DNA from 4 places in the Kitasatospora griseola genome. Region 2 is predicted to be linked to each of the others. Evidence: riboswitches for the same ligand, from Rfam matches in the RefSeq annotation. Region 2 holds a riboswitch; each other region holds the start of a gene.
What was found. Region 2 has a riboswitch for cobalamin ahead of ACI1MP_RS15025 (ribonucleoside-diphosphate reductase subunit alpha). Riboswitches for the same ligand answer to the same signal wherever they lie in the genome.
Positions count from the first base shown of each region.

Region 1: linked by a shared signal. The riboswitch ahead of cobN (cobaltochelatase subunit CobN) and the one ahead of ACI1MP_RS15025 (ribonucleoside-diphosphate reductase subunit alpha) in region 2 are both predicted to bind cobalamin.
Region 3: linked by a shared signal. The riboswitch ahead of ACI1MP_RS04600 (acyl-CoA thioesterase) and the one ahead of ACI1MP_RS15025 (ribonucleoside-diphosphate reductase subunit alpha) in region 2 are both predicted to bind cobalamin.
Region 4: linked by a shared signal. The riboswitch ahead of ACI1MP_RS30710 (HoxN/HupN/NixA family nickel/cobalt transporter) and the one ahead of ACI1MP_RS15025 (ribonucleoside-diphosphate reductase subunit alpha) in region 2 are both predicted to bind cobalamin.

Region 1 covers NZ_CP173360.1:1,005,791-1,009,353, reverse strand. Annotated here, with positions in the region: gene cobN (cobaltochelatase subunit CobN) at 1-1,614, opposite strand, end outside; cobalamin riboswitch at 1,784-1,922, opposite strand; gene ACI1MP_RS04960 (hypothetical protein) at 2,116-3,456, shown strand; gene ACI1MP_RS04955 (precorrin-8X methylmutase) at 3,453-3,563, shown strand, end outside.
Region 2 covers NZ_CP173360.1:3,366,040-3,369,602, reverse strand. Annotated here, with positions in the region: gene ACI1MP_RS15025 (ribonucleoside-diphosphate reductase subunit alpha) at 1-1,673, opposite strand, end outside; cobalamin riboswitch at 1,845-1,983, opposite strand; gene ACI1MP_RS15020 (GNAT family N-acetyltransferase) at 2,064-2,558, opposite strand; gene ACI1MP_RS15015 (helix-turn-helix domain-containing protein) at 2,828-3,563, shown strand, end outside.
Region 3 covers NZ_CP173360.1:930,847-934,409, forward strand. Annotated here, with positions in the region: gene ACI1MP_RS04595 (putative Ig domain-containing protein) at 1-885, opposite strand, end outside; gene ACI1MP_RS04600 (acyl-CoA thioesterase) at 1,159-1,605, opposite strand; cobalamin riboswitch at 1,673-1,817, opposite strand; gene ACI1MP_RS04605 (sulfurtransferase TusA family protein) at 1,907-2,197, opposite strand; gene ACI1MP_RS04610 (MFS transporter) at 2,194-3,486, opposite strand.
Region 4 covers NZ_CP173360.1:6,769,745-6,773,307, reverse strand. Annotated here, with positions in the region: gene ACI1MP_RS30715 (EamA family transporter) at 1-369, shown strand, start outside; gene ACI1MP_RS30710 (HoxN/HupN/NixA family nickel/cobalt transporter) at 392-1,483, opposite strand; cobalamin riboswitch at 1,535-1,731, opposite strand; gene ACI1MP_RS30705 (DUF6445 family protein) at 1,811-2,503, opposite strand; gene ACI1MP_RS30700 (Fpg/Nei family DNA glycosylase) at 2,600-3,406, opposite strand.

The DNA.
Region 1 (3,563 bases), 2.4 Mb from region 2:
CGCCGTCTTGCCCGGCAGCCACTCCAGGTTGCCGTGCTTGCCCAGGTGCACCACCGCGTGCGCACCGAACCCGCCGTCCTCCTGCGCCGCCGCGATCCAGCGGTACGCCGCCAGGTAGTGGTGGCTCGGCGGCAGGTCCGGGTCGTGGTAGATCGCCACCGGATTCTCGCCGAACCCGCGCGGCGGCTGGACGAGGACCAGCAGGTTGCCGGAGCGCAGACCCGCCAGCACGAGGTCGCCGTCCGGGTTCTGCGAACGGTCCACGTACAGCTCGCCCGGCGCCGGACCCCAGTGCTCCTCCACCTGCTCGCGCAGCGCCGCCGGGAGCGTGGCGTACCAGCGCCGGTAGTCGGCGGCCGGGATGCGCACCGGGTTGCGGGCCAGCTGCTCCTCCGTCAGCCACGCCTGGTCGTAGCCGCCCGCCTCGATCAGCGCGTGGATCAGTGCGTCGCCGTCGTGCTGGTGCTCGGTCTCGGTGTGCAGACCGGGCAGGCTGTCGCCCAGGTCCATGCCCTCCGCGCGCAGCCGCTCCAGCAGCCGGATCGCCGACGCCGGGGTGTCCAGGCCGACGGCGTTGCCCACCCGGGCATGCTTGGTCGGATAAGCCGACAGGACCAGCGCCAGGCGGCGCTCGGACGCCGGAGTGTGCCGCAGCCGGGCGTGCCGCGCGGCGATGCCCGCCACCCGCGACGCACGTTCCGGGTCCGCCGCGTACACCGTGAGTCCGTCCTGGTCGACCTCCTTGAAGGAGAACGGAACGGTGATCAGCCGGCCGTCGAACTCCGGGACGGCGACCTGAGTCGCCGTGTCCAACGGCGACAGCCCGTCGTCGCTGCCCTCCCACTGCGCCCGCGACCAGGTCAGGCACAGCGCCTGCAGGATCGGCCGGTCCAACGCCGCCAACGCGCCCGCGTCCCAAGCCTCTTCGTCACCACCGGCCTGCGCGTCGGCCGGTCGGGTGCCGCCCGCCGCCAGCACCGTCGTCACGATCACGTCGGCCGCGCCCAGCTCCGCCAGCAGCTCCGGCTCCGCACCGCGCAGCGACGCGCAGAAGTACGCCCGGGCCTGCGCGCCCTCCGCCTCGATCGCCCGGCAGAGCGTCTCCACGAACGCCGTGTTGCCGCTCATGTGGTGCGCCCGGTAGTACAGCACCGCGACGGAAGGCCCCTCCGACGAGTGCGCGGTGCGCTCCAGCGGGCCCCAGGACGGAGCCGACGCCGGCGGCGCGAAACCGTGACCGGTCAGCAGCACCGTGTCCGACAGGAACGCGCCCAGCTCCGCCAGGTTCGCCGGACCGCCGTGCGCCAAGTACGCGTGCGCCTCCGCGGCGATGCCCGCCGGCACCGTCGACAACTCCATCAACTGGGCGTCCGGCGCCTGCTCGCCCGTCAGCACCACCACCGGACGCGGCCCCGCGAGCAGCGCGTCCAGACCCTCCTGCCAGGCCCGGCGCCCACCCAGCAGCCGAACCACCACCAGCTCGACGCCGTCCAGCAGTTCGGGCAGCCCGGCCGGATCCAGCCGGGCCGGATTGCCCCACCGGAACCGCACCGGACCGTTCGACGCCCGGGCACTCAGCAGGTCCGTGTCGGACGTGGACAGCAGCAGGATCATGCGAAAGCCCTCCCGGGCGTCTCGGACAGCGGGGACAACCCGGTCGTGGGAGCACAGGTGCGATCGAGGACGCGGAAGGGCCCGACGGGGACAGAGCCCACGGGCACCCGCCAGGATGCGGGCATGCGACGGCGCATGGCACGGACCTTCCTCGGGGTCCTCGCCCCGGGCAGTGGAGGACGGCCGGAGTTCCTGGCTCCCACGGCTCACTGAGCCGCGGTCACAGTGGCGGGACCGCACCGGATTCTCACCGGACTTCCTCCGCTGTGCCGTCGCTGGCAGCGGACACCCCGAAAGGCGCCCGGGACACCTCGAAAGGCACCCGCCAGCATCGTACGGGTTGACGGCGCATCGGGGGAGTGTGACCTGCGACGCGCCCCCGATCCGATCCGCGCCGACCCCGGAACCCCGCGCTGAGCTGGGCATTCACCGGGCCCACGACACCGGAGGTCGACACTCGGGGCAGTGGCGCGACCCGCCGCCATGGGTATGCTCGCCGCCATGCCACCCACACCCGACGCCTTCGCGGCACCCTTCGTCGGGCCCGACCGAGGCCGCGCCGACGCCTGCCCCGGCGCGCTCCGCCTGCACCTCGCCGAGGACGGCCACCTCGCCCGACTCCGGCTGCCCGGCGGTTACTTGACGCACCGTCAGCTGCTGGCGCTGGCCGACGCGGCCGACGCGCTCGGCGACGGCGAGGTCGAGATCACCTCCCGCGGCAACCTCCAACTGCGCGGCCTGCGCGAGCAGTGCGCCGCCGACCTCGCCGAACGGCTGCGCACCGTCGGCCTGCTGCCTTCCGACACCCACGAACGCGTCCGAAACATCGCCGCCTCGCCCCTGGCCGGCCTGGACGGACGCGGCCGCCCCGACGTCGATCTGCCGCACTGGGTACGGGAGTTGGACGCCGCCCTGTGCGCCGCGCCGTGGGCCGCCCGGCTCTCCGGCAAATTCCTGTTCGCCCTGGACGACGGCCGCGGCGACATCGCCGCCCTCGACGCCGATGTGACCTTGATCGCAGTCGGCGACGGGCGCGCCCTGCTGCGCCTCGGCCGCGCCCGCACCGGAACCGTCGTCGACCACCCCGTGCCCGCCGCGCTCGCCGCCGCCCGGCACTTCCTCGACCTGGCCGCCGGACGCGCCTGGCACCTGCGCGAAGTGCAGGCCGAGCTGCCCGACGGAGACGTGGCGCTGCCGCGCTTCGTCGGCGAACGGCCGCTGCTGGGCGCGGTCGGTGACGCCGCCTCGGTCGGGCTGCGGTTCGGGCGGGCGAGCAGCGCGCAGTGGCGGCTGCTGGCGGACGCGCTCGGACCGGGCGGTGCGGGTGGCGGCGGAGGCGGGAGCGTGCGGCTCACCCCGTGGCGCGGCGTCGTCGTGCCCGGGGCTGGGGCCCAGTGGCTGCCGCGGCTCGCCGACGCGGGCTTCCGGGTGGAGTCCGGCGGCCCCTGGGAAGGCGTCAGCGCCTGCACCGGCCTGCCCGGTTGCGGGAAAGCGCTTGCCGACGTCCGCGCGCAGGCCGCCCGGGCGATCGCCGCCGCGCCCGTCGAAGGCCTGCCCGTGCACTGGTCCGGCTGCGAACGCCGCTGCGGGCACCCCGCCGGACGCTGGGTCGACGTGCTGGCCACCGCCACCGGACACCGCGTCACCGTGGACGGCCGCGTCCGCGAGACGACGTGGCCGGGGGCGTCCGGGCAGGGGGCGGCCGGGAACGACATGACCGGGAATGGCCCGACCGGGGACGGCCCGACCGGGGACGGCCCGGCCGAGAACGACACGACCGAGAACGACCTCGCCGAGGCAGTCGCCGAGGCGCGCAATGCCGACTGGCGGAGGACCGCATGATCGACTACGAGAAGGACGGCGCGGCCATCTACCGCCAGTCCTTCGCCACCATCCGCGCCGAGGCCGACCTCGCCGCGCTGCCCGCCGACGTGGCCCAGGTCGCGGTC
Region 2 (3,563 bases):
GCGGAGCGCTCGTACGCGGTGAGCATGATGCGCTCGGAGATCAGCGTGGACAGCTGCTTCGCCTCGGCGGAGTCGAAGTCCAGCCGCAGCTTGAAGAAGACGTCCTGCAGGCCCATCACGCCAAGGCCCACCGGGCGCCAGCGGGAGTTGGACGTCCCGGCCTCGGTGGTCGGGTAGAAGTTGATGTCGATCACGCGGTCGAGGAAGGTCACCGCGGTGCGCACGGTGGCGTCCAGGCGGTCCCAGTCCATGGCGTTGATCAGGTCGTCGGCCGTGGCGCCCGGGGCGACGTGCGCGCCCAGGTTGACCGAGCCCAGGTTGCAGACCGCGGTCTCGGAGTCGTCGGTGACCTCCAGGATCTCGGTGCACAGGTTCGAGGAGTGCACCGTGCGGCCCGGCAGCGCGGTCTGGTTGGCGGCCCGGTTGGAAGCGTCCTTGAAGGTCATCCAGCCGTTGCCGGTCTGCGCCAGGGTGCGCATCATCCGGGCGTACAGGGTCTGCGCGGGGATGGTGCGCACGGCCTTGCCGGCCAGCTCGGCCTTGCGGTAGGCCTCGTCGAAGTCGGCGCCCCACAGGTCGACCAGCTCGGGCACGTCCGCCGGGGAGAACAGCGACCAGTCCTGGTCGGCGTTCACGCGGCGCATGAACTCGTCCGGGATCCAGTGCGCCAGGTTCAGGTTGTGGGTGCGCCGGGCCTCTTCGCCGGTGTTGTCGCGGAGCTCCAGGAACTCCTCGATGTCGGCGTGCCAGGTCTCCAGGTACACGCAGGCCGCGCCCTTGCGCCGTCCGCCCTGGTTGACCGCCGCCACGGAGGAGTCCAGGGTGCGCAGGAACGGGACGATGCCGTTCGACTTGCCGTTGGTGCCGCGGATCAGCGAGCCGCGGGAGCGGATCCGCGAGTAGGACAGGCCGATGCCGCCGGCGTGCTTGGACAGCCGGGCGATCTGCGCGTACCGGTTGTAGATCGAGTCCAGGTTGTCCAGCGGCGAGTCCAGCAGGTAGCAGGAGGACATCTGCGGGTGCCGGGTGCCGGAGTTGAACAGCGTCGGGGAGCTGGTCAGGTACTCCAGGCGGCTCATCAGCTTGTACAGCTCGGCCACCTCCAGCACCGACTGCTCGGAGGTGCCGACCGCCAGGCCCGCCGCCACGCGCAGCAGGAAGTGCTGCGGGGTCTCGACCACCTTGCGGGTGATCGGGTGGCGCAGCAGGTAGCGGGACTGCACGGTGCGCAGGCCGAAGTACTCGAAGCGGTCGTCGCCGGCGGCGTCGATCAGCGAGTCGAACAGCGCGGTGTGCGCGGCCACGAACTCGGCGGTGGCGTCGCCGATCAGGCCCTCGGCGTGGCCGACGGCGATCGAGGCGGAGAACGAGGTGACGCCCTGGGTGGCGGCCTCGTCGGCGATCTCCATGGCCAGCAGGCGGGCGGCCAGCTTCGAGTACTGCGGGTCCTCGGCGATCATCGACGCGGCGGCCTCCACGGCCAGCCCGCGCAGCTCGGCGAAGTCCGAGCCGGCGTGGCGGCCGCGCAGCGCGGCGGCGGCGACGTGGCCGGGGTCCACCTGGGGGAGGTCGGTGCTGCGGTCGGTGAGCAGCCGAAGCAGCGCCGCACCGGGGTCGGTGAAGGCGTCGGCGGATCCCTGGGACGGCAGGGTGACTGAGGCGGCGACGGTCAAGGCGCACTCTCTCCTGTGGCGGCGACGGACGTGGATCGAGGTGTCCGACGGCACGCGTGCGGCAGGGGAGGACGGCACGCCGACAACGATCGAACGGCGCGCGAAAGACCCACCCCCGGCCCGCCCGCGAGGCCGGACGGCAAAACAGTGCTGCATGGCGTCTGCGGGGATGCCGTGTCGCACACCGTCGGCAGGTCCTCGGACTGTGCGGGCGTCGCTACAGCCCGCTCACCGTTGCGGGGCAGTCCCGGACTTTCACCGGGTTCCCCTGCTTCGACAGCGAGGTCGAGCATACATGTTGTGGCGGCTGGAGCTGGCGGCACCAGATGTAGTAGCGCGTGTCGCGTCGTGGTGCCGCGCGTAGACAACGGAAACCGCGCCCGAGGGGCCTCAGAACCGCATCGTGTAGACCATCAGATCCATGCCGGGGGCCGCCTCCCAGTCCCGTTCGGGGGTGCGGAGGAAGCCCAGAGCATCGTAGATCCGGTGCGCCGCGGTCATCTCCGGCCGGGTGGAGAACGCCATCCCGGCCAGTCCGAGTTCCCGGCTGCGGTCGATCGCCGCGCCCACCAGCGCCCGTCCGACGCCGCGCCCGCGGGCGGCCGCGCCGACCGCCAGCATCCGGATCTCGCCCTCGTCCGGGAGCGCGATGTCCGCCCAGGGGGTGCCGCCTGCGGCGAACGTCACGCAGCCGAGGACCGTCCCGTCGCCGTCGACGGCGACCAGCAGCTCGGCCTCCCGGTTGCGGCGCCCGGTGTCCCGGAGGAGCTCGACGTAGCCGGAGTCGGGACGGGTGTGGCCGTCGCCGACGAAGGCTTCGACGCTGACCTCCCCGGCTCCGGCGAGGTCGTGGTCGAGGGCGCGGCGGACGATCGGGGAGTGCATCCGGACAGTGTGCCGGACCGCGTCCGGCGCGGGTCGGCCAGGTCCGGGTCGAAGGGCCGGCCGGTCGGCCGGGGCCGGTCGTCCCGGCCGTGCCGGGCGTTGCGGTCCAGGTCCCGGCCGACCAGGACGCCGAGGAGTCCGAAGCCGGCGAGGAGGCCCAGCAGGGCGAGCGCAGAGGTCATGGCCCCACTCTCCGCGCGCCGGCCGCCCGCCACGGGTGGCAGGAACGCACCGTTGCCGCGAAATCCTGCCACTGCCATGCTGGGCGGATGCTGAAGAACGTCGCGGTGATCGTGCTGGAGGAGATCCACCCCTTCGAGCTGGGGGTGGCCTGCGAGGTGTTCGGCCTGGACCGCAGCGACACCGGCCTGCCGGTGTACGAGTTCGGCCTGGTCGCCGACCGGCCCGGCCCGATGCGCACCCACGCCGGCTTCGACGTCCACGTCCCGTACGGCCCGGAGCGGCTCGCCGAGGCGGACCTGGTGATCGCCACCGCCACCGGCATCCGCGAGCACTACCCCGAGGCGCTGTGCGAGGCGCTGCGGGCCGCCCACGCGCGCGGCGCGTACCTGCTGTCGATCTGCTCCGGCAGCTTCCTGCTCGGCGCCGCCGGCCTGCTCGACGGCCGCCGCAGCACCACCCACTGGCGGCACGCCGAGCTGATGGCCGAGCGCTTCCCGCTGACCACCGTCGAGCCCGACGTGCTGTACGTGGACGACGACCCGGTGATCACCTCGGCCGGCACCGCGGCCGGCATCGACGCCTGCCTGCACCTGGTCCGCAAGGTGCAGGGCGCCGAGGTGGCCCGGGAGATCGCCCGCCGGATGGTGGTCGCCCCGCACCGGGACGGCGGGCAGGCCCAGTTCATCAGCCGCCCGCTGCCCGAGGGCGACGGCGACTCGCTGGCCGGCACGCTGGAGTGGATGCGCCGCCACCTCGACCGGGAGACCAGCGTGGACGACCTCGCCCGGCACGCCCACATGTCCCCGCGCACCTTCGCCCGGC
Region 3 (3,563 bases), 2.4 Mb from region 2:
CAGGGTGTTGCCGCTCTGGCCGGTGCCGTCGTCGATCGGGGAGGAGTCGCCCCAGATCGCCACCCGGCCCTTGCCGAAGGTGGAGGTGGCGAACGCCGCGCCGGTGTTGCCGCTGTAACCGGTGCGGTAGACCAGGCCCTTGACGTTCGGGTTGTCGGCCGGCTTGAGGGTGAAGGTGGTGCCGTTGCGGATGATCGAGCCGGTGACGGTGCCGAACGGCCCGTTGATCACCGGGTCGGAGGTGGAGGAGATCGCCCGCGGGTTGTCGGTGGTGATGTTCAGCAGGTCGACGGAGAAACCGAACGGGTCGTTGTTGTTGACGCCGTTGCTGGTCAGCAGGTCGTTGATGATGGCCGGGGAGTCCCAGCCGTCGTTGTTGCGGTCGCTCTGGGTGTGGTCGGAGATCAGGAACAGGCCGCCGCCGTTCTGGACGAACGTCATCACGGCGGTCTTCTCGGCCGCGCTGAGGCGGATGTTGGGCTCGGGGATCACGAACTCGTCGAAGTTGGCGAGGTCGAGCGCGCCGCCGGTGCCGTAGGTGATGGTGTTGCCGGCGGGCAGCGTCTTCAGGCTGTAGTTGCCGGTCTTCTGCAGGGCCACGCCCCAGGCCGAGAGGGCGCCGGTCCAGCTGGTCTCGGTGGTCGGGTTGGCGTTCTGCGCCAGCGGGTCGGGCTGGCTGGTGGAGATGATCCAGTCCGCGTTGCCCGCGGTCTCCGCCTTGGTGTTGTCGAACAGCACCCGCTTCGGGGTGGCGGTGGCGGCCGCGGCGGCGGTCTTGGGGGTGGCGGCGGTGGCGTGCTGCGGGACGGCGCTCGCACCCGCTGCGGCCACCAGCGCGGCGGCGGCGAGGGCCAGCGGGCGGGCGGCCTTCCACGTTCTGATCATCTGTCAATCTCCTTGGACCACGAGAACCATGGGGTGCGCTACGCGCGTAGGCGGGCACACGCTGCCATGGTGGGGTAATCGGAGCTTGAACGGAACATGTCGATCACACGCCGTCCGCAATCACCCGATTCGTCCCGGCGTGACAGTGATCACGTGGCGATCGGGACAGCCGTGTGCCCGGAACGCCAGGTGGGGACGGCGTTCCGGGCACGGGAGGTGACGGCGCTCGCGTCAGTGCAGTGACGGCGCTCGCGTCAGTGCAGTGACGGCGCGTCAGGCGACCTCGGCGGGCTCCGCGGCGAGCAGCGCCGGGACGGGGCGCGGGCGGCTCTCGGCGTCGATGGCGACGAAGGTGAGCCGGCCGGTGGCGACCCGGGTGACGGGGCCGGCGGCGTTCCAGCGTTCGGCGGTGACGGTGACGTGGACGGTCATCGAGGTGCGGCCGGCCCGTTCGAGTTCGGCGTGCGCGGTGAGCAGGTCGCCGGCCCGGACGGGGGCCAGGAAGGCCATGCTGTCCACCGCGGCGGTGACGGCCGGGCCTTCGGCGTGCCGGGCGGCGGCCGCACCCGCGGCGTCGTCGATGAGCTTCATCACCACGCCGCCGTGGATGGTGCCGTAGAGGTTGGTGTCGTGCTCGCTCATGATGTGCGCGAGGGTGACCTGGGACGCCTGGACGGGCTTGGCGGCGGCCGTCACGGCTACGACGGTCTGGTCTGCCACGGGAACTCTCCTTCGCGAGTTGCGGCTCGGACGGTCCGCGGCGCCGGTGGGCGCTGCGGGCGGCGGCAGGTCTTCGGACTCGCGGGCATCTCCCGTGGAGGGCCTGTCTACTGGCCGTCGCTTCCCGGGCCGGTCGGGCCCAGTGCGTGTGACGGCGGTCGTTCCCGCTCACCGCTGCGAGGCAGTCCTGGACTCGCACCAGGTTCCCTCTTGCGACGCGCCCGCCCTGGCTCGGACGGGGGCGAACCGCTGCCCGACCAGCCTATATCCCCGTTCGAGGTGCTCCCGACGGCGGTGGCGGTCAGCCCGCCGGGCGGTGCCACGGGGCGTCGGCGCGGGTCGGGGCCGGGTCGGCGGTCAGGCGCAGCGCGTAGGTGTCGTCGGTGTCGTCGGCGACGGGGCCCAGGTAGTGGTGGCCGGTGAGGTGGCACCAGGCGGGGAGGTCGAGCGGGGCGGCGGGGTCGGTGGCGCGGACTTGCACCAGGGTGCCGGCGGGGGCGTCCGCGATGGCGGCGCGCAGGCGCAGCAGCAGGGTGACGCAGAGCAGTCCGCGGCCGTCGAAGGTGATCGCGGGTTCCTGGCGGTCCGTCATCGCCGGCCCCGGGCGGCCGCGGTGGCGAGGGCGGGGAGGAGCAGCAGGGCGAGCAGTCCGCCGCCGAGCGCGAGGACGGGGTAGCCCGCCAGGTCGACGACGGCGCCGGAGGCGAGGCCGCCGGTGGCGCCGGCGATGGCGATGGCGACGTCGACGCCGCCCTGGGTCTTGGCGCGGGTGGCGAGCGGGACGGCGTCGGTGAGGATCGCGGTGCCGGAGACCAGGCCGAAGTTCCAGCCGAGGCCGAGCAGGACGAGCGCGAGGGCGAGCAGCGGGACGGAGTGCGCGGGGGCGGCGGCGGCGAGCAGGCCGGCCGCGAGCAGGGTGAGTCCGGCGGCGGCGCCGACGGCGAGCGGACCGTGCCGGTCGACCAGGCGTCCGGTGAGCGGGGAGGGCAGGTACATCGCGGCGACGTGCAGGGCGATGACGAGCCCGGATGCGGCGGTGCCCTGTCCGGCGTCGTGCATGTGGACGGGCGTCATGGTCATCACGCCGACCATGACCACCTGGGTGACCACCATCACCTGGGCGCCGAGCAGGACGCGGTTGCGGGTGCGGGCGGTCGACGCGGCGGCGGCCGCGGGGTCGGCCGCAGGGTCGTCGGCCGGGGCCTGCTCCGTCGGGGCCGCGGCGGCGCGGGCGAGCAGCAGCGGGTCGGGGTGCAGCCGGGTGGCGAGGACGACCGCGGCGGCGGCGTAGGCCAGACCGGCCAGCAGGAACGGTCCGGCGAGGCGCGGCAGGTGGACGGCGTGCGCGAGGGCGCCGGTGGGGGCGGCCAGGTTGGGGCCGAGGACGCCGCCGAGGGTGGTGGCGACCAGCACGGTGGAGATCGCCCGGGCCCGGTGGCCGGGGGCGGCGAGGTCGGCCCCGGCGTAGCGGGCCTGCAGGTTGGTGGCGGTGCCTGCGCCGTAGACGAACAGGGCGAGGAACAGCAGGACGGGGCTGTCGAGCGCGGCGGCGGCGATCACGCCGACGCTGCCGACGGCGCCGGTGGCGTACCCGACGGCCAGTCCGGGGCGGCGGCCGCGGGCGGCGGATATTCGGCTCACCACGATCGCGGCGAGCGCGCTGCCGGCGGTGAACAGCGCGCTGGGCAGCCCGGCCAGTCCGGTGCTGCCCAGCATGTCCTGGGCGAGCAGCGCCCCGACGGTGATCCCGGCGGCCAGCCCCGCTCCGCTGAGGATCTGGGAGGTGACCAGCACGCCCAGGATGTGCCGCTGAACGGCGGGGTCGGCAGCGAGTTCGGCGGGTGGCGGCGCGGCGACGCCGGCGCTGGTCTCGGACTTCACGGCTCTCCTCTATTCTCCAATGTTTCGTGGAATACCTTAACCGCCCGCTGTCCCGACGGAACCCGTCCCGACCGCCC
Region 4 (3,563 bases), 3.4 Mb from region 2:
GCCCTGATCGGCTACGCCAGCACCGGCGGCGGACTGCTGCTGACGCTGTGCGTGCAACGACTGACCAACGCGGTGGTCGGCATCGGCATGCTGGCCGCCGCCGCCCGCCGGGAGCCGCTCGAACTGCGCGGCGCGGCCCGCTCGTTGCCCTCGCTGACCGCCGTCGGCGTCGCCGACGTCGCCGCGAACGGCCTGTACGCCGCCGCCACCCACCTGGGCTCGGTCGCGGTGGCGGCGGTGCTGGCCTCGCTCTACCCCGTGGTGACGGCGCTGATGGCGCGCGGCCTGCTCAAGGAACGGCTGCTGCGGGTCCAGGTGGTCGGCGCCGGACTGGCGGTCGCCGGAACGCTGATCCTGGCCGCAGGTTGACGTTCCGTCAGGCCACGCGGGCTCAGACCCCCGCCCCGGCGAACGCCTTGGACCGTCGGGCGATCCGCCAGTAGCCGATCGCCGCCGCCCACACCACCACGAACAGGCCGACGATCACGAAGCCCACGTTGTCCAGGCTGAGTCCGGCGATCCAGTCGGACACCGGATCGTCCAGGCCGAACTTGTCGTGCAGCACCGCGACCAGCTCGATGGTGCCGATCACGAAGGCCACCGCGATCGACAGACCCGTGATGGTCAGGTTGTAGTACACCTTGCGAACCGGGTTGGAGAACGCCCACTGGTAGGCGAAGTTCATGAACGTGCCGTCGAGGGTGTCGAACAGGCTCATCCCGGCCGCGAACAGCAGCGGCAGGCAGACGATCGCGTACCAGGGCAGGCCGGACGCCGCGCCCGAGCCCGCCATCACCATCAGGGTGACCTCGGTGGCGGTGTCGAAGCCCAGGCCCAGCACCATGCCCACCGGGAACATCTGGCCGGGCCGGGTGATCGACCGGGTCGCCCGGCTCAGCACTCGGGCCAGGAAACCCCGGGAATCCAGGTGCTTCTCCAGCTCGGCCTCGTCGTACTGGCCGGCCCGCATCGCCCGGAACACCCGCAGGATGCCCAGCAGGGCCACCAGGTTGAGCGCCGCGATCAGGTACAGGAACGCCCCCGAGGCGGTGGTGCCGATGGTGCCCAGCACCTGATGGGTCGTCGAACCCTCGTCCATCAGCGTGCCCGCCAGCGCGGCCCCGCCGGCCACCAGCGCGGCCATCAGCACCACCATCGAGGAGTGCCCGAGCGCGAACCAGAAGCCCACCGAGACCGGCCGGCGGCCGTCCGCCATCAGCTTGCGAGTGGTGTTGTCGATCACCGCGATGTGGTCGGCGTCGAAGGCGTGCCGCATGCCCAGGGTGTAGGCGGTGATGCCCAGGCCCACGCCGAACACCTGGGTACCCACCTGGTACTTCTCCGGCACCACCAGGAACAGCAGCGTCCCGAACGCCGCCACGTGCAGGGCCAGGATCACCGCCATCAGGCCGGCGGTGCGCCAGGTGTCCTCGCGGCGCCAGCGGAAAGCAGGAACAGGGGAGCCCGGGACGTTTCCGGGCATGGTCGAATCGGACGCGGTCATCCGCGCATCACGCTCCAGCACCTCGTGGATCACTTCGTGAGATGCCGTGGCCGGTCTCCTGGCTGACGGGGTGTTCGGCGTCGGCGCCCGGCCTTCCCGGCCGCGAACGGCCAGTGGCACGAGGTGGGAGCCGACGACTCCCCGATCACAGTGGCGAGGGCCGCTCCGGACTCCTGTGACGAGCACAGTGCACCGGCTTCCCGAACACCACGGCCCGTCCACCGTAGAACCGTCCCGGGTGCAGCGGCAAGAGCGGACCCCTCCGGAGGTGTCGCAGATCACCCCGCCCCGCGAGGTGACGGCGGGTCAGGCCATCCAGAAGAACACGCAGGTCATCCGCTTCTCGTCCAGTGTGGTGCCGTAGTACTCGGTCGCGGTGTGCATCAGGTTGGCGGTGTACAGCAGCAGCCGGTTGTAGCGGTGCGGGACGGCCAGATCCTCGGTGAACGAGTCCGGCGGGACGAAACGGGTGCCGAGCGCGTCCACCAGGTTGTTGTGCGGGGCGACCACCGTGTTCCCGCCGAGCCGGCCGCCCGGCAGGCTCTGCCGGTAGAAACTGGTCCCGCACCGCTTCGGCACGTTCGGGTTGAGGTACAGCACCGCCGCGTAGCGGCACAGCGAACGCGAATCGGTGTGCGGACGCGGCTCGCACTCCCCCTCCCCCACCACCTGCACGCAGTTGTGGTTGAAGGTGCCGCCCTCGGCCTCGCTCAGCGCCCACACCCTGGGCACCCCGACGGTCTCCCGCACCAGCTTCTCGACGTACGCCAACTCGTCCGGCTCCAGGCCCGGCATCCCCCGCAGCCCAGGCCAGGACTCCGGCTTGTGCGGATACCCCTCGTCCCAGTCGGTACGGGCCAGGTGCCGGGCGCGCACCGCGTCCGGGTCCGGCAGCACGTCGTCCAGCACCCAGTAATCACGACCCTTGGTGGGTTTGCGGTACGGCAGGACCGGAAGGGCCGGAGTCGGACGGGGGCCCCGGAACGGTTGTGCGGACATGAACCCGACAATAGGAGCGGGCCCCGGAGCCCTCGCCCAAGGAGCGGTCAACCTTCCGTCAAGGCTTCCCCCGCGGCCCGATTTGGTGACGGAGCGTCAGGACTGCTGGCAGCGGGGGCACCAGAACAGGTTCCGGGCCGCCAATTCCTCCGTCCGCACCGGCGTCCCACAGACCAGACACGGCTGGTCCTGCCGCCGGTACACGTACACCTCACCACCGTGGTCGTCCACCCGCGGCGGCCGCCCCATCGCCTCCGGCGTGTGCTCAGGCCGGACGGTGTCGATCCGCCCCGCCGCGACACCCTCCCGCATCAGCGCCACCAGCTCCGACCAGATCGCGTCCCACTCCGCCCGGCGCAGCTCCCGCCCCGCCCGGTGCGGACTGATCCCCAACCGGAACAGCACCTCCGCGCGGTACACGTTGCCGACACCCGCCAGCACCTTCTGGTCCATCAACAACGCGGCCACCGACGTCCCGCTCCGGGAAATCCGCTCCCACGCCGCGTCCCCGAGCTCCCCCGCCCGCAACGGATCCGGCCCGAGCCGCCGGTGCAACGCCGCCTTCTCCCCCGGCGTGATCACCTCGCACGCCGTCGGCCCCCGCAGATCCGCGAACCCGCCCTCGTTCACCATCCGCAACCGCACCTGCCCGACCGGCGCCGGCGCCTCCCCCACCCCGAACTCGTACTTCCCGTACAACCCCAGGTGCACGTGCAGCCAGTCGTCCCCGAACCCCAGGAACAGATGCTTCCCGTGCGCCTCCGCGACATCCAACACCCGCCCGTCCAACAGCGCCGCCCCCTCCGCGAAGCGCCCCTGCGGCGAAGAAACCCCCACCACCCGCCCCCCGAACAGCTCCCCGTTCAGCCCCGCCAACCGATGCACCACATGCCCCTCGGGCACCCGCGTCAACTCCTCATCCGTTCCCGTCCAACACCCCCATTCTCCCAGCCCCCACCGACACCCCGACAGAGCCCAAAACCCCGCCTCCCGAAGCCACCGGCGAAAGCGGCGCAGCGGAAACCTGCAGGTCGAACAAGGGACACACTCGCGCAGCGGA